3 regions of the Ferdinandcohnia sp. GQ5 genome follow, and region 3 is predicted to be linked to each of the others. Evidence: riboswitches for the same ligand, from Rfam matches in the RefSeq annotation. Region 3 holds a riboswitch; each other region holds the start of a gene.
The links. A riboswitch is a leader RNA that binds a small molecule or an ion and turns the genes downstream of it on or off. The one in region 3 is predicted to bind thiamine pyrophosphate.
Positions count from the first base shown of each region.

Region 1: it holds a riboswitch for thiamine pyrophosphate, as region 3 does, so the genes downstream of both, thiC (phosphomethylpyrimidine synthase ThiC) here and tenA (thiaminase II) in region 3, are expected to answer to the same signal.
Region 2: it holds a riboswitch for thiamine pyrophosphate, as region 3 does, so the genes downstream of both, tenA (thiaminase II) here and tenA (thiaminase II) in region 3, are expected to answer to the same signal.

Region 1 covers NZ_JCAXEW010000002.1:236,046-241,698, reverse strand. The annotation lists gene AC6CHV_RS03175 (Ger(x)C family spore germination protein) at 1-804, shown strand, start outside; gene AC6CHV_RS03170 (endospore germination permease) at 801-1,898, shown strand; TPP riboswitch at 2,349-2,463, shown strand; gene thiC (phosphomethylpyrimidine synthase ThiC) at 2,604-4,388, shown strand; gene AC6CHV_RS03160 (YetF domain-containing protein) at 4,853-5,536, opposite strand; gene AC6CHV_RS03155 (CBO0543 family protein) at 5,560-5,653, opposite strand, start outside.
Region 2 covers NZ_JCAXEW010000002.1:411,044-416,696, reverse strand. The annotation lists gene AC6CHV_RS04105 (ATP-binding cassette domain-containing protein) at 1-1,112, shown strand, start outside; gene AC6CHV_RS04100 (hypothetical protein) at 1,280-1,777, shown strand; gene AC6CHV_RS04095 (glycine zipper domain-containing protein) at 1,994-2,452, shown strand; gene AC6CHV_RS04090 (lysozyme inhibitor LprI family protein) at 2,585-3,232, shown strand; TPP riboswitch at 3,351-3,454, shown strand; gene tenA (thiaminase II) at 3,563-4,243, shown strand; gene AC6CHV_RS04080 (pectate lyase family protein) at 4,286-5,653, opposite strand, start outside.
Region 3 covers NZ_JCAXEW010000009.1:606-6,258, reverse strand. The annotation lists gene AC6CHV_RS12325 (energy-coupling factor transporter transmembrane component T family protein) at 1-611, opposite strand, end outside; gene AC6CHV_RS12320 (ABC transporter ATP-binding protein) at 632-2,095, opposite strand; gene AC6CHV_RS12315 (ECF transporter S component) at 2,109-2,693, opposite strand; gene tenA (thiaminase II) at 2,719-3,399, opposite strand; TPP riboswitch at 3,499-3,662, opposite strand; gene AC6CHV_RS12305 (heavy metal-binding domain-containing protein) at 3,741-4,055, opposite strand; gene AC6CHV_RS12300 (hypothetical protein) at 4,036-4,245, opposite strand; gene AC6CHV_RS12295 (sigmaY antisigma factor component) at 4,242-4,445, opposite strand; gene AC6CHV_RS12290 (YxlC family protein) at 4,432-4,791, opposite strand; gene sigY (RNA polymerase sigma factor SigY) at 4,745-5,305, opposite strand.

The DNA of each region.
Region 1 (5,653 bases), on a different contig from region 3:
CTTCCCATACGAACAAACTTTTTTGTTTTAAAAAACGGGGATGCATTGGATTTTCTGGAGGTCCAGTACAAGATGGAAAATATGCCTTCTACTGCTGCAATGAAAATGTTCCAAAGTACAGCGGGACCAGAAAGCACTACGTTTAAGGATTTTTTGGAAGGTGCGAGTTCAGAGGGAATTAGTCCGACAGTACCGATTCTTGAAATTATTAGTTCTAAAAAGGAGAAAGAAAAGGATACTGAGACCTTCCAGCTTGGTGGAAGAGCTATTTTTAATCAGGATCTTGAGTTAGTTGGATTTTTGTCCTATCGCGAGGCAGTTGATAGATTGTGGTTAATTAACAAGTTAAATACTCATAATTTCACCACAAATTTATTAGGGGAAAAAGGAAATGTAGGTATACTGGGTATGAATTTTAAAAGTAAGATTCAACCCAATATACAAAATGATCGAGTGGAATTTCTTATAACGCTTTCCGGAACAGGGGTTGTTCGTGAAAATAATACAGTATTAGACCTAAAGCAGCCGAAGAATCTTCAAATCATAGAACGTTCATTCAATAAGAATTTGCAAGATCATATGATCAGTACCATCACAAAAGTTCAAAAAGAATATAAAACAGATATTTTGGGTTTTGGACAATCTGTTCATAAGAAATACCCTCAAAAATGGAAAATATGGAAAAAGGATTGGAGTAAGAGATTCTCAGATGCAGGTATTACAGTTAAAGTGGATATACGTATTGATCGAACTGGGGTAACTGGTTCTCCATTACATTTGAAAGAAAGTGAGATCCAGAAATGAAGATTTCCAAGTATCAAATATTTTGGATGATTGCATCTCTAGAAATTGGAATGGTTTTGTTATTAACACAATCACCTGCTATTGAAGAAGCAAAGCAGGACGCTTGGATTTCATTTGTTCTTGCTGGGTTAGCAGGAATAGGAATCACCTTTGCTGCTGGAAAACTAAGTCTTCTCTATCCTAACCAAACATTCATTCAGTTTAGTCAAAGCATATTAGGGAAATGGTTAGGGAGAATAATAGTAATTCCATATTTTATCCATTGGCTTTCTGTAATAGGAGTTATTTTTCGTCAATCATCTGAAATTATCCAAATGACTTTATTTACGAAAACCCCGTTGTTTATTTTAATTGTACTTTTATTACTTTTAGTAATTTATGTGAATTACATAGGGGGGATTGAAGGCATTGGCCGGTGTAGTGAAATCATGGGCCCTTTGATATTTGTAATGGTTATTATTACTCTGTTGCTTAATTTTAATAATATAGAATGGGATAAGATTCTACCTGTTTATACTGACTCAGGACTAAAATCGATTTTACAAGGAGCTTTAACGCCTGTATCGTTTTATGGTGAGTCGGTTTTAATAATGATGCTACTCTCTTTTACAGAAGAACCGAAAAAAGGAGTAACATGGGCTGTATGGGGTGTAGGAGTTGTAGCTATTTTAGTGACTATTTCAACGCTAGAAATTCTAATGGTATTTGGAGCAGATTTGTCTTCAAGACTATGGTATCCATTTTTTGAGATGGCGAGATATATATCGCTTATGCAATTCATACAAAATTTAGAAATAATTGTGACTGTTATATGGATCTTCAGTATATTTATAAAATTGTCCATTTACCTATTCGTATCTAGTTATGGTATAGCACAATGGCTAAATATAAAGGATTGGCGAAAGGTTATTTGGTTTGTAGCAATAGCTTCAATAGTACTTTCTTTGATTTATCCTAATAATAATGCAGCTTCAGTTTCTTATCTTGAAAAATATTGGCTTCCATTTGTTCTCCCCATAAATATGATAGGTATTCCCTTGCTCCTTTGGGGAATTGGAGTTATTCGTAAAAATTCAAAACAAATTGATGAGTAATAATACAAGCAAGTGTAAAATTGGCCCCATCTGCTAAACAGGTGGGACCTATTTTACGCTTACTTATAAATCTACGTCCAGGAGATTCTTGTAGCTTTCTTTTTCTACTCATAATGAATAGTCAATGCTTTTCTTTCCTTATCAGCTGCCCAAATTAACTTTTCTTTATTTTCATTTGAAGTAACTAAAATAAAATTCCATGGTTGCATAAACCCTAATTAGGGAGCATGATGCGCAGCATTTAGTATTTTATGTATTATATTTTCTTTTCTGGGATAGGACAAAAATCTCGGGATGTCTTTTCTAAGATAAATGACCTTATATACTTCTTTTTCTTCCTAAGCAAACCTATTGCTGTCCGTCTCTAAACCAAATGGTTTTTATTTTTATATTTATTTATTGCTACTTTTATTTTACTTAAATCTCATGTATACTAATACAAAATTGAATAGAAATAACTAGGGGAGTCCAATAAGTTGGGCTGAGAGGGAAACACGTTGAAGTTTCTTGACCCTTTGGACCTGATCTAGATAATACTAGCGTGGGGAAGTTAGAAAAAATAATTCATGTATTGAATAAACTTCTACATACAAAGCCGGTCCATCCTTTTTGGATTCGGCTTTTTTTATTTAATTCATTTCTTTAATTCCGCTTTTATTGTCTAGAGCTCGTCCTTTAATTTAAAAAATGGGAGAGATTTACTCTATGTCAACAACTTCTTTAAACGAAAAAAACATTTCCATCATGTCTAGTTTTTCAGGTAGTAAAAAAGTTTATGTTGAAGGCTCAAGACCTGATATCAAGGTACCAATGCGTGAAATTAAACTAAGTCCTACAACGGGCGCCTTTGGTGAAGAAGAAAATCAACCAGTTCGTGTCTATGATACAAGCGGACCTTATACGGATGCTAATTATTCAGCTGATATTACAAAAGGTCTGCCTCCTCTTCGAAGCACATGGATCCATGAACGAGGAGATGTTGAGGAATATGAAGGAAGAAAAGTTAAGGCTACAGACAATGGATATAAGGACGAGAATGACCCACGTGCTAAAAATAATGTGTTCCCAGGTTTAAAGCGTAAACCATTACGTGCCAAAAAAGGTAGAAATGTCACACAGCTTCATTATGCAAGGAAGGGCATCATCACTCCTGAGATGGAATTTATCGCATTAAGGGAAAATATGAAACCTGAATTTGTGCGTGAAGAAGTTGCAAGAGGTCGAGCAATAATCCCTTCTAATATCAATCATCTAGAGGCAGAGCCTATGATTATAGGACGTAATTTCCATGTTAAAATCAATGCAAATATTGGGAATTCTGCTGTTTCATCCTCCATCGAAGAAGAGGTCGAAAAAATGACATGGGCTACACGATGGGGTGCTGATACTATTATGGACCTATCAACAGGGAAAAACATTCATACAACAAGGGAATGGATTATTCGCAATTCAGCTGTTCCTGTAGGAACCGTTCCTATCTACCAAGCACTTGAAAAGGTAAATGGTGTTGCCGAAGACCTTACTTGGGAGGTTTACCGTGATACTTTGATTGAGCAAGCCGAGCAAGGCGTGGATTACTTCACCATTCATGCTGGTGTTCTTTTGCGATATGTCCCGTTAACAGCCAAACGTTTAACAGGTATTGTATCCCGGGGTGGATCTATTATGGCACAATGGTGTCTTCACCACCACAAAGAAAACTTTTTATATACTCATTTTGATGAAATCTGTGAAATCATGAAAACTTATGATGTTGCATTCTCTTTAGGAGATGGTCTACGTCCTGGTTCAATTGCTGATGCTAATGATGAAGCGCAATTTGCGGAATTAGAAACTCTTGGAGAACTAACAAAAATTGCTTGGGAGCATGATGTACAGGTAATGGTTGAAGGTCCTGGTCACGTACCAATGCACCTTATTAAAGAAAACATGGACAAACAACTTGAGGTTTGTAAGGAAGCTCCGTTCTATACTCTAGGTCCACTTACAACTGATATAGCCCCTGGCTATGATCATATTACTTCTGCAATAGGCGCAGCCATGATTGGTTGGTTTGGTACGGCTATGCTATGTTATGTTACACCAAAAGAACACTTAGGTTTACCAAACCGAGATGATGTACGTGAAGGTGTTATAACTTATAAAATAGCTGCCCATGCTGCTGATTTAGCGAAAGGGCATCCAGGCGCGCACAAAAGAGATGATGCCTTATCAAAAGCCCGTTTTGAATTCAGATGGAAAGATCAGTTTAATTTATCATTGGATCCTGAACGCGCTTTAGAATATCATGATGAAACGTTACCTGCAGAAGGTGCAAAAACAGCCCATTTCTGCTCAATGTGTGGACCAAAATTTTGTAGTATGAGGATTTCTCAAGATATTCGTAATTACGCGAAAGAAAACAAGCTTGATACATTAGAAGCAATAGAAAAAGGAATGAAGGAAAAAGCTGAAGAGTTTAAGGAATCTGGTGGTACATTATATCAATAACTCTTGTAGTTAGGAGTTTTACGTTGAAGTTCCTAAAGATGAGAGATTAATCAACTAAAGGATCTCCTTGCTTGTTGGAGAAACATTTAAAAGAGTTTAAACAATGTAGATATCAAAGGCTAATACTTGAAATAAATGTCATAAAATAAAGAAGCTTGGGGATATTAACCCCAAGCTTTTGATGTACTACTTCCTTTTACCACTGAACTCCTTGCGAATCTTTACCATCAGGTATAATAGTCTTAAACTTATAGTTAAGGATAGGAGATATGCTGAACCTACAATTCCTCAATGAATTTTAATCAGAACTCCGAGAGGACACTTGACTGACGAACTTCAAACTGTCCAAGGGTAGATTCATAACTGGTAGATCTCTATTTTCCTATGTTCCTTACTGATTCATCTCTTATAAAATTCAATTTATATTCACCAAGGAAATTGATGTGCTCCTATCCTAACAAATATTATTTAGGACTTACATGTATGCCTTCACTCTCTCGCCAATCTGCGTAAAGTATTCGCTTTACATTATTATATCCGTTAATAGTTAATTGGCTATCTAACCACTGTTGATCAAATCCGAGTTCATGTAAATTTTCCCATAAGATTTCCCCATCTATAATTAACGATGTTGGGAGGTCTACTGAACTTTCTGGAAGATTGAGATCTTTCTTTTCGGGTCTTTGATACTTTGATTGTAATAAGATACTTATTTGCCCATTAGTTTCTAATATACCGTATTTGACTTCGCGAACAGAAAAAACCTGATTTTGTCGAAGTATACTTAATACTTGATTTACATCCAATTTGTTCTTTTTAAGTAATTTTCTATCCATTACACCATCCCGAATAATGATGTTATGATCGCCAAATAAGAGAGAACGTATCGATTTATTTTTTAGAGTCAAGAACTCTATCCCTAACATGAGAAGCGTCCACAATCCGATGGCATATAAAAAGTGAAAAATCCCTACTTTATTTTGATAAATGGTATTTCCTAAAAAATCTCCAAGCACTAATACAAAAACTAAGTGAAACGGAGTTAACTGAGAGATGGATGTTCTACCTGTTATGATAATGATAAAAAATAAGGTGACAAAACCAACAATGGTTTTGAGCGTGAGTAAACCAATACTAACTTCCTCCAAAATTTTTTCCTCCAGTTTAAATTTTACTTCGTTATAAGATCTTGAGGTATAGATAAAGATGCTAGCTTTATTATTAAAGCTCGAGTTAGTATACCAACAATGATGTAATATATAAAC
Region 2 (5,653 bases), on a different contig from region 3:
ATGAATTACTAGTAAAGTTAAGAGATAAGGGAAATACGGTTTTAGTTGTGGAGCATGACCCTGATGTTATTCAAATTGCAGACCATATCATCGATGTTGGTCCAAATGCAGGTACTGGTGGAGGACATATCATGTATAGTGGAAGTTATCAGGGGTTATTATCTTCTGATACACTTACTGCTCAGTTTTTAAACAAGAAAATGGAAATTAAAACAAATCCCAGACCTGTTAATGAGTTTTTGGAAAGTAAAAAAAGTAGCCTCCACAATTTGAAAAATGTGAGCATTCGCGTGCCAATCGGAGTTTTTACTGTTGTTACGGGGGTAGCGGGTTCTGGTAAAAGTACGCTTGTAAACGAGGTTTTTGCAAAGGATTTTCCAGATTCCATTCGTATAGACCAAAGCCAGGTTCATGGTAACATACGATCCAATCCGGCAACCTTCTCCGGTATTATGAATTCGATTCGAAAAGCATTTTCAGAAGCGAACAATGTGGAGAGTGGATTATTCAGCTATAATTCAAAAGGTGCTTGTGAAACATGTGGTGGAACAGGAACGGTAGAGCTTAACTTATCCTTCATGGATAAAATGGAAATGGAATGCAGTGAATGTCACGGAGATCGTTACAAACAGGAGGTCCTTCAATACCTGTACAAAGGAAAAAATATTGTAGAGGTTATGGATATGTCTGTAGCAGAAGCTGTGGAGTTTTTTGAAGCCAAAGATATCAAGCGCCAATTGACAAGTATGGCGACTGTTGGACTTGGATATTTGTCTTTAGGCCAACCACTAAACACATTATCTGGTGGAGAGAGTCAACGACTGAAGCTCGCAAAAGAGATAAATAAAAAGGGGAATATCTATATTTTAGATGAACCGACAACCGGACTGCATCTGTCCGATGTTTCCAATATTCTAGCGATTATCGAAAAATTAGTTGAAAAGGGTAATACAGTTATTGTCATAGAACATAACCTAGACGTCATACGAAATAGTGATTGGATTATTGATTTAGGTCCAGATGGAGGTACAGGTGGTGGAGAAATTTTATATGAAGGGCCACCTGGAGGACTAAAAAATTGTGAACGATCAATAACAGCTAAGTATATTTAAAGAAAAGAAGAGGTGCCTAAACCCTGTATACTTAAGGGTTCATGTGCCTTTTTTAAATGAATAACGAAAGGACGCATCAGTAGCCAAGGTGGATAATGATCCTGTTTCTATACAATTAGATTGAATAAAAGTAAGTTGCACTCATACTCATTTAATGAGGTGATGTTATGGATTATAATAATTTTAAATCAATTAAAGATTATGGCTTCGAAGGTTATATTCCGGTTACTGAATTGATGCAAAATCACTCTATCGTTCCACATAATAAAGGGGTTTATATGGTGCTTTATACCCCTGATGATTCACCAGAGTTTTTAACAGAAGGTACGGGTGGTTATTTTAAAGGGAAAGATCCGAATGTTCCAGTAGAAAAATTAAATGAAAGTTGGATAAAGAATACGAAAGTAATCTATATCGGGAAAGCCGGTGGTGGAAAAAGCTCTGCAACTTTGAATTCAAGAATAAAACAGTTGTTAAAATTTGGTAGTGGGAAAAATGCAAGCCACTACGGTGGTAGGGTTATTTGGCAAATAGAGGATATTAATCATTTGATTGTTTGTTGGAAGGAACTAACCGTTGAGGATCCTAATGATGTAAAAAATCAACTGATTAAGGGTTTTAAAAAAATACATAGAAAGAGGCCATTCGCCAATATGGTTGATTAATCTTAATTTCGTGAGTAATGTTCATTAATATATGGAGTAGTTTAAAAAAAAGGAACCGGGAGGATTATTGTTAATCCTCTCCTTTTTTTGTATCGGTTTTAACAGGAGTGGTAAAAAGTGGATGGAAAAATGAAACTAAATCGAGTTTTATTCGTATATAAGGTATAAGAAAAAACGATCCTTTGCCAAATTAAGATTTCATTAGGCGGTGGTGTATTGAAAAATCTTGTAGACGATATAAAAACAAATTTAAGGAAGCTAAGGAGTAACATAAGTAAAGAACAAGCAAAAAAACTTGATTTAAATAAATGTGAAAGAGTGGTTGAAAAGCTGGATTCTTTATCGACGAATTGTGAGGAATGTCGAGAACATCTAGTTGATTTAAAGAAACATTTTATGGGGTTAGAAGCAAAAATAGATAGTATTGAGCAAGAATGTAAACAGCATAAACAAGTCATTCAAGGAATTGTTTCACATCTTCAGAAGAAGCATAAGTTGGTATCAGAAGGATTTTATCTATCATTATATATGTCCATTGGTATGAGTTTAGGTGTAGTGTTTGGATTAACAATAATTGACAACTTTGCGTTAGGTATATCGTTTGGTATGAGCATGGGTATTGCCATTGGTGCTGGTTTGGATGCAGATGCTAAGAAAAAAGGTAACACAATATAGTCGATCGAACACTTACAAATGTGAGTGTTTTTTGTTTGCATTAGGTGAGGATTGCTTAAAAAAGAATTTGAACTTCCTTAAATGTTACTGGAAAATTTTATGATATACTAGTTTGGTAGAGGAGGCAGTGTAATGAAAAATAAACAGCGTTTACAAATTGTAATAATTATCATAGCATTATTCTCGTTGGTTGCATGTAGTAATTCAACGGATGAGGCAAATGCTAAACCAGAAAATGAAGAATCAGAAACTAGCACCGATCTAAAAACAGAGGAAAAACCGGCTACCGATGAGGAGCCAGGTGAAATAGTTAAATCTGAGAGTCCTGAACATACTCAGATTAAAAACAAAGATGTGACATCTAAAGAACCATCAACGAATGAAAATGAAGAGTCATCGAAGTCTAGTGACAACAAAGAAATAAACCAAGGTATGAAGGATACATATCTCAAAGAATTAAATGAATTGGAAGAAGCAGATAGAAACGCCGAAGATACAACAACAATGGCAGAATTAGAAGAACAAGAGGCGGCAAGGTATAAAAAGTGGGATCAGAAATTGAACGAAATTTATGGTGTATTGAATGAACAGCTTGATTCTGAACAGATGGATCAATTACGAGAAGAACAGCGGAATTGGATTAAATATAGAGATGAAACTGCAAAAGAATCTTCACTGAAATATAAAGGTGGCTCGACGGAAACCTTAGAATATGTTGCTACCAAAGCAAGTCTAACTAGGGAAAGATGCTATGCGTTGGTTGCAAAGTATATGAAATGATTGTTTTTATTGGGGTAAGCTCGGAGTAGGACAATGACTCAAGCGGGACAATGGACATGAATAGTTGCCTTTTCATAGCCACTATGATTAACTAGTATCTAGTAACTTAATAATCTAACAATTCGACTAGGGGAGCATTTTTGTGCTGAGAGATAGAAGAAATATCGACCCTTTGAACCTGATCTAGGTAACACTAGCGTAGGGAAGTGGAGTTGGCACGTTATGTTTAGACTGAACGATTTTATATTGCCTAACCCATTCCTAGCAAACTAGTGATGGGTTTTTGTTTTTTTATCTCCCCAAGGTCAAATGGAGAGAGGGGACAAGAAAGTGAGTAGTCTTTTTACAGATCGTTTATGGAATCGAGTGGAGCCTATCTGGAATTCGTATTTGGAGCATCCATTTGTGAAAGGGATTGGCGAGGGTTGGTTGGATAAGGATAAGTTTAAGCATTATATGAAGCAGGATTATGTGTACCTGATTGAATATTGCCGTCTATTTGCATTAGGGAGTGCAAAAGCTCCAGATTTAAAAACGATGTCCATATTTGCAAACCTTTTGCATGGGACATTAGAGATGGAAATGGATCTTCACCGCCAATATGCCGCAAAATTTGGAATATCAGCTGAAGAGCTTGAGGCAACAAAGCCTTCATCAACTACAACTTCTTACACAAGTTACATGTTGAATGTGGCGCAGCTCGGTGGTGTAGATAATGTTGTCGCAGCAGTCCTTGCTTGTGCTTGGAGCTATAACTTTATTGGAAAAGAGCTCGTAACATGGCATGGAGCTGTTGAACATGAATTTTATGGTGAATGGGTGAAAATGTATTCATCCGATGAGTTTACTGCCTTGGCGGAAGATTGTAAGACGCTAATCAATGAAATCGCAAGCGAAAAACCGGAACGAGATTTAGCTGTACTTGAAGAAATCGTCGTCAAAACCAGTTTGTTTGAGTATATGTTCTGGGATATGGCTGAAAACCTTGAGGAGTGGCCAATTAAACTGTAAGGACATGGGGACAGAGGGACAAAGAACCTCTGTCCCCCTATATTATCGACCTTTACTGTTGGAGTTATAGTCAGTTTTTAACCATGCAATTGGGCTCATATTTACCTTGTTTGCACCTGCATATTTTGTAAGTGTTGGAACAACGCTGTCTAAAGGAACCACGGTATACGTATAAGGGAGTTTCTCGTCATAGTTATATTCAAAGGTAAATGGATCAGTAGGTGGATTCATTTTACTCATATTTTCACTTCCAACAATATGAGAAGACCATGCCCAATTTCCGATTGTTGATTTGTCATACCATATAAATCCTGTTGTAAACAGATTTTCACCATTATTGTCCCAGCTGCTTCCTGTATACGTGCCATATTGGTTGGTAATTTTTGAGTTTACAATTAAGTTTCTATTATAAGCTGCTTGGAATAACTCAGCCCATTGGGCGTCCATATTTTTAGTATCTAATCCCTGAATCTCTGCACCAATGATTGGCTCGTTAATGTCATTGAATACAGATGTATCTGCTGCAATCGAGGCTCCATTTCTAGCATTTAGTGCCCGTGAAAGTGTATCTGTTCCAAATTCAGCAATTGCCGAGACATTCTCTAAAATCGCTTGATGAGAGGAATTGTCCAAATACAAGTTGTACGCATGACCAGAACCTTGGCGTATCATAGGAATTCTCTGTCCAACATTGGTATAGGTATTATAAGCGAGTGTTAAACGTATTCTTTGATTGCCATCCTTTATCTCATCGCCACTACTAGACACATAATTCACATAGTCTTTATCACCTGAACCTGATAAATGCACCTTACTGTGATACGCAGCATAGGCCATGATTTGTTCTTTAGTGGCACCTTCATTTCGCATGTTGTAATACACACTATCGGAATTCAGTTCATTTGAAGCATATTTCTCTTCCATAAATTGAATCGTTTGATAAATATCAGTGTCTGTTGAGGGATTTTCATCTGCAGGTAATCCGAATTCAGACCAGGAAATGGTGATGTTGGAGCCACCGTTCTCTGTATCAATTAATCCATCCGCTGCAATTGGAAATTTGCAATGGTCAATCCATACATTGTTGGCACCATTTATTTTAATATAAGTCCAGCCTACTTCCTTGTGTTTTCCTGTATCATCCCATTGCCACATGCCATCAAAGTTCAGATTACGAATGACGATATCGTTCGTAGACCGTTGTAATTTTAACTCGACAGATCTTATCGTTTTTCCTTTTTTTGAAAAAATCGTGAGTCCTTCAATATTATCAATATTTAGTTGTGAAACACCAGAAGCTTCTATTTTTGGATTGGTAAATCCGTTCATAGGATCTCGATATTTCGTAATGAAACGAAACTTCTTTGTTTCCTCAGAACTCAGATTTAGATTCTTCCACCCAAAATTTAA
Region 3 (5,653 bases):
CGATGTGCTCGCCTAATACTTTGTGATAATAACGGAATAGAATATGCTTTTAGTTTAATAAAGATAGAGCGAATCCCTTTTTGGTGTTCAATCCCACGAACGCGCAATGCATTTTGAATCGTTTGGAACTCTTCTATCATAATGGGAATCAACCGTAATCCAGCCATAAAGCTATATGCATATTTAGGCGGCAACTTTAGCTGCTGCATCAACGAATAAAAAAGAAAAACAGGCCGTGTCGTTAAAGCGAACGTTAAGCCTAGACCTGCAAATATAATTCCTCTAAAACCAACAACTAACCCTTTATAAATGCTTTCCTCGGAGATTGTTATAAGTCCCCACTTAAAAAGTACCGTCTCTCCTTTACCAAATAGAATCATAGATGATGAGGTTGAGAGAAAAATAAGCAAAAATGGCAAAGTAATAAGAATGATTCGTTTAAATGAATGTCCTGTGAATCCAAAGAATAAGATAAAAACGACCAATGAAATATGAATAAGAAGCTGAAGAGTATCAATGAATAATACTGCAATACATAAACTGATTAGTACGAATAGCTTTATACTTGGATTTATTCGATGTAGCCATGTATCTTTACTTAAAAGTTCCATGAGTAATTTCCTTTCCCTGTTTACACTCTCAAGAGGCTAAGATTTACTTTCACTTGATTCAACAATTGATCTTTTACTAATCTCCCATTCTCAATGGTCCAACTTCTTGTCGCAAAATACTCTTCAATTTTTTCATCGTGAGTAACCATAATGATTGTCTTGTTCTTTTGTCTATAATTTTCTAGTAAAGTAAGAAGGGCAAACGTATTTTTTGAGTCAAGTCCAAATGTGGGCTCATCTAGTAAAAGTATTTGCTGATCCCTTACAATAGAGGCTGCTACACTTAATCTTCGTTTTTGTCCCATAGATAACTGGTAAGGATGTTTGTTTTGATGTTCTATGAGGTGAAAGATTCGTAGAAGTTCCTCCACGGTCTCAGATATTTCTAGTTCACTTCGTTTATCAATCCTTAACGAATAAGCAATTTCCTCATAAACAGAGTTTGTTACAAATTGAAGCTCCGGGTTTTGAAATACAAATGTCATGGCGTGATCTAGCTTTTTTGAGGTTGTAACTACTTCTCCAAATAATGAATAGTGACCTTTTGTTTGAATGAATTGCATGAGGGAGTGAAGCAGGGTACTTTTCCCAGCACCATTTCTCCCCTTGACCACAATCCACTCTCCTTCCTGAACTTGAACATCGTTAATATATATTTTTTCCTTTTTCTGTCTATATCCCTTAAATTCCTCTAGTCGAATAGATGGGGGATTAAACTCTGCTGTATTAATAGATTGCATCCATTTAAAGTCTTGAACAAAGTGATCCCAGACTCCTGGATACCAAATACCTTGTTCGTTGATGACCGTTTTATAATTAGAAAAAATTTCAGTTTTAGATCCATCTGCAATAATCTCTCCAGCTTCGTTGAAAAGGATTATTCGATCAACAATTGGAAGGACGTGCTCCAGTTTATGCTCTACGATGACCACTGTTTTATCCACCATAACATTTCTTATCACTTCCCAAATTTCCTGTGTCCCAGCTGGATCAAGCATGGATGAAGGCTCATCTAAAAATAATACGTCTGGCTCTAATGCCAATACAGATGCTATGGCTAAACGTTGTTTCATTCCTCCTGACAAGGTTTGGATGTTTGTGTGGATATCTTCCAAATCTAATCCAACTTGCTCTAAAAGACTTTTTATCCGTTCATCCATTTGATCCCTAGGAATTTGTAAATTTTCTAAGACAAATGCAAGTTCCTCATCAACATAAGGCATGCAAAACTGTGAATCAGGATCCTGAAAAACATAGCCCCATGCTTTGGGGATCTGTAACTTATCTACCTTCATTGGTAATTCTATCGAGTTTGGGATAATCCCGCTTAACACTTGAAGAATTGTTGACTTTCCACAACCTGAAGGCCCGAGAATTAATATTTTCTCCCCTTTTTTAATATGGCAAGATAAGTCCTTAAAAAGCAAGGACTTATCTCCAGGAAATGTTAAACGTAGGTATTCTACAAAGGCAATTGATTCCATATTCGATCCCCTTTTATTTTTGATCTAGTGCATCAAAATCACTGCTGGATAGTGGGCGTACAAGTTTTGTTACCCCTGTCATTTCCAAGGCACTAACTAGGTAATAAGCAAAAACACCAGCAAACAAGATGGAACCTACGAATCTAGCAACTAGGAACAAAATGAGATTCCAGGTAGCTAAGTCACCTATTTCTCCATACGCAAAATCCATTATTACTGACCCTAGACAAGAAGCTATTGCTGCCAAGACGACCACAGCAAGATTATATTTTCTATATCGAAAGAGCATAAACACTGCTTCAGCAAACAGCCCCTGTACAACACCGTACAGCAGAACGGTTAGGCCCCATGGAGACCCTAAAATAAATTCACCTGAGGCAGCTGCAATTTCTGCCAGTAATGCAACACCAGGTTTACGAATCACAAGATACGCAACAGTCGCTGCAATAAACCACATTCCATAGATTAACTGATCGGCGTGCAGCCCAATCGGCTTTACAACATAATATAAAGAACCCCAAACAATATAAACAATTCCAAATGCAATGGCGATTACGATCGTAACCAAAATATCAGTTAGTTTTAATCCTTTGCTCATTAATACCTCTCCTCTTCTCCTTCGTTCAGACAGATAGTTTTGATTGAACTGGCCAGTTCTCTAATTTGTACGCCATTTCCCAAAAGGAGTATTCATATTGACTACTAATCATAAAATGTTCCTTCATGCGGTCACGATCCTCTTGCGTCGCTTTTTCTGCCAATTCATTTACTCTATCGATCTGTTCTTCAACTAGTTCTTTAAACCAATCCCCACCATACGCCGCAATCCACTCCTGATAAATCGGCTCTTCTGGTTTGCAACCTTTAAGTCTTTCACCAATTTCATAATATAGCCAATAACATGGTAATAAAGCAGCAATTACATCACCCAAATGACCTGAATATGCGGCTCTATACAAGTGTGATGTATATGCATATGCTGTCGGTGCGGGTTTAAAGTTTTTTCTTTCTTCCTCCGTAATCCCAAGTCTTCCGGAAAAGCTTTTATGCAGCGCTAGTTCGGCCTCGTAAGTTCCTTGAGCGTGAATAGCAAGCCTGTTTGTTGTATGTAAGTCCTCCGCCTTTGCTGCGCCTAAAGATTGCACTTTTGCAAAATGAGTTAAGTAATAGGCATCCTGCATGACATAGTAACGGAAACATTTAATTGGTAATGTACCGTCTCCAATCCCTGTGACAAATGGATGGTCAAAGCTTGCCTCCCAAATATCGTTTGCCTCTTTACGTATTTCTTCTGAAAATAACATGTTCAATTCTCCTCCCTTTACTGTTATTTGCAAAATAAAAAACCACCTTCTTTACCAACGTAAAGAAAGTGGTTTGGATTTAGACAAATAAAAATAAAGAGACCCGTCTACCCACTTCCCTACGCTGGTATCAACCAGATCAGGTTCTAAGGGTCTCAAGGTTATGATAAAACAATCCTCAATCTCAGCCTTCCGGTAAACGATTCAAAGGTATAACACCATTAATACATTTACCTTATTTAAAGGCACCCCTAGTGGAATAATATTATTTATGCAATTTTTCTTATTTCCAATCATAACATGTTGGAAATAATTATCAAGGCTTTTTTAAGTTTTACTAGTTACTCTACATAAACTGCTGTTCCATATGCAATAATTTCAGATGCATTTTGCATAACAGCTGAGGTTTGTAATCGCATCCCGATTACTGCATTTGCTCCTTTTGCTTTTGCATCTTCCACCATTCGACCAATTGCTTTTTGGCGGGCTTCTTCTAGCATTTCAGTATAATCGGAGATCTCTCCTCCAACAATTGTTTTTAATCCAGCCATTATATCTTTACCAATATGCTTTGACTGAACTGTACCTCCTCTTGCAAATCCTTTAAGTTCTTTTACTTCTTTTCCAGGTACAAAATCAGTAGTCACGATAATCATTTTCGTCATCCTCCTCTTTCTCACGTTTTCGTTCCCATACTAATAGGGCAAATAATAGAATAATGGCAACCATGTAAAAGGCATAGAATGTTAGTGCCTTTGAAATATCAATAAACAAAAATACAATTCCTACGATTTGTCCAACAATGGCTATCATTAATACAATATATTTTGCAATATTCCTCATCATTCCCTACCTGCTTTACGTCGATAAATTTTTCTTGCAATAATAAGATAACAAAGAAGGGGCAACGGTGATTGAATTAATCCCCATATTCCCCAAAACCAATAATTATGCCCCCGCTTTCGAGCATCTAAAAACAACCAAAAGCTTTGAATAAGAAGGGCAATCACTGCCACCATAATAAGTAGAGTATCATTCGTATTCATGTACAATCACCTTTTTTCGATAACGAAAGAAGCTATATACTGGAAAGCTAATTGTTGCAATACCTTGAATCACAATAAATGCAAGAGGAAGACGGAAAAATGACGTTATTAAAGCCGTCATGATGAATAATGCAATCAAAATAAATGCGGTCAGTTCTCGTCTAAACTTCTTCTTTTGTTTTTGTTGTGCAGTTGCTACCATTTGTTCAAATACTTGTAGGTCCGGAGTGAAAACCGAGTAATGATGATCTATTTTAGTGAGTGCTTCATTTATATCTTGAATCGTTTCTGGATCCTCTTCAAGTCGTTGTTCGTTTTTTAATAGAGTTAGCTTGTTTTTCTTCATTAGGTCTCAACTCCTTTCTCACTGTATGAATTCCATTATGTATTCTTGATTTAACAGTACCGATGGCGATATGAAGCATATCAGCGATTTCTTCATATGAATATCCATAATAATGTTTGAGAACAATTGGAATCCGAATTTCATCTGAAAGCCTTCCCAGTGCATCAAGAACATCATTCCAATCCTCAGAATGGTTCTCGAATTGCCACTTCATTTTTCGTAATGCTTGCTCCTGTTGATAATTTTGTTCGCGTTTCTTTTTGCGGATAGTGTCTATGTATAAGTTCGTAGCAATTGTTATGAGCCATGAGGAGAATTTTGCTTTACCGTTATACATATTAATTTTTTCCATGCTTTTCATCATTGCCTCTTGTGCGATGTCTTCAGCAATATCAGGTTTCATTGTAACTTTTATTAAATACTTAACTAAAAAAGGATAATGTTCTTTAAAAAGCATTGCAAACGCGAGTGAGTCACCACGCTTTGCACTGCGAATTAGTTCCTTTTCATCCATGCATTGAATTCTCCCCCGAGAAAATTTGTTATTTTTTATTTTTCGCTAATAATACGTATGAAGTCATTAAAAAGTTCACTCTCAGTTAAAAAAATTTATTATATACGTTTTCAACAGTTTAACCCATCCTATAGAAAATTACATTCCCCATTTTGACTCAAAATGGAGTTATCCTCGGATCTTGCCCAAATCATGCTAAATTAGGATTCATGCTTGGAGATTTCTTTTGGCCCTTGCCTGTATCACACCTTTATTCAGACTCATGACTGGGGATTTCCTCCGGCCTTGTCTGAATCACACCTTATTCCGACTCATGCTAGGGGATTTTCTCTGGCATTGTCTGAATCA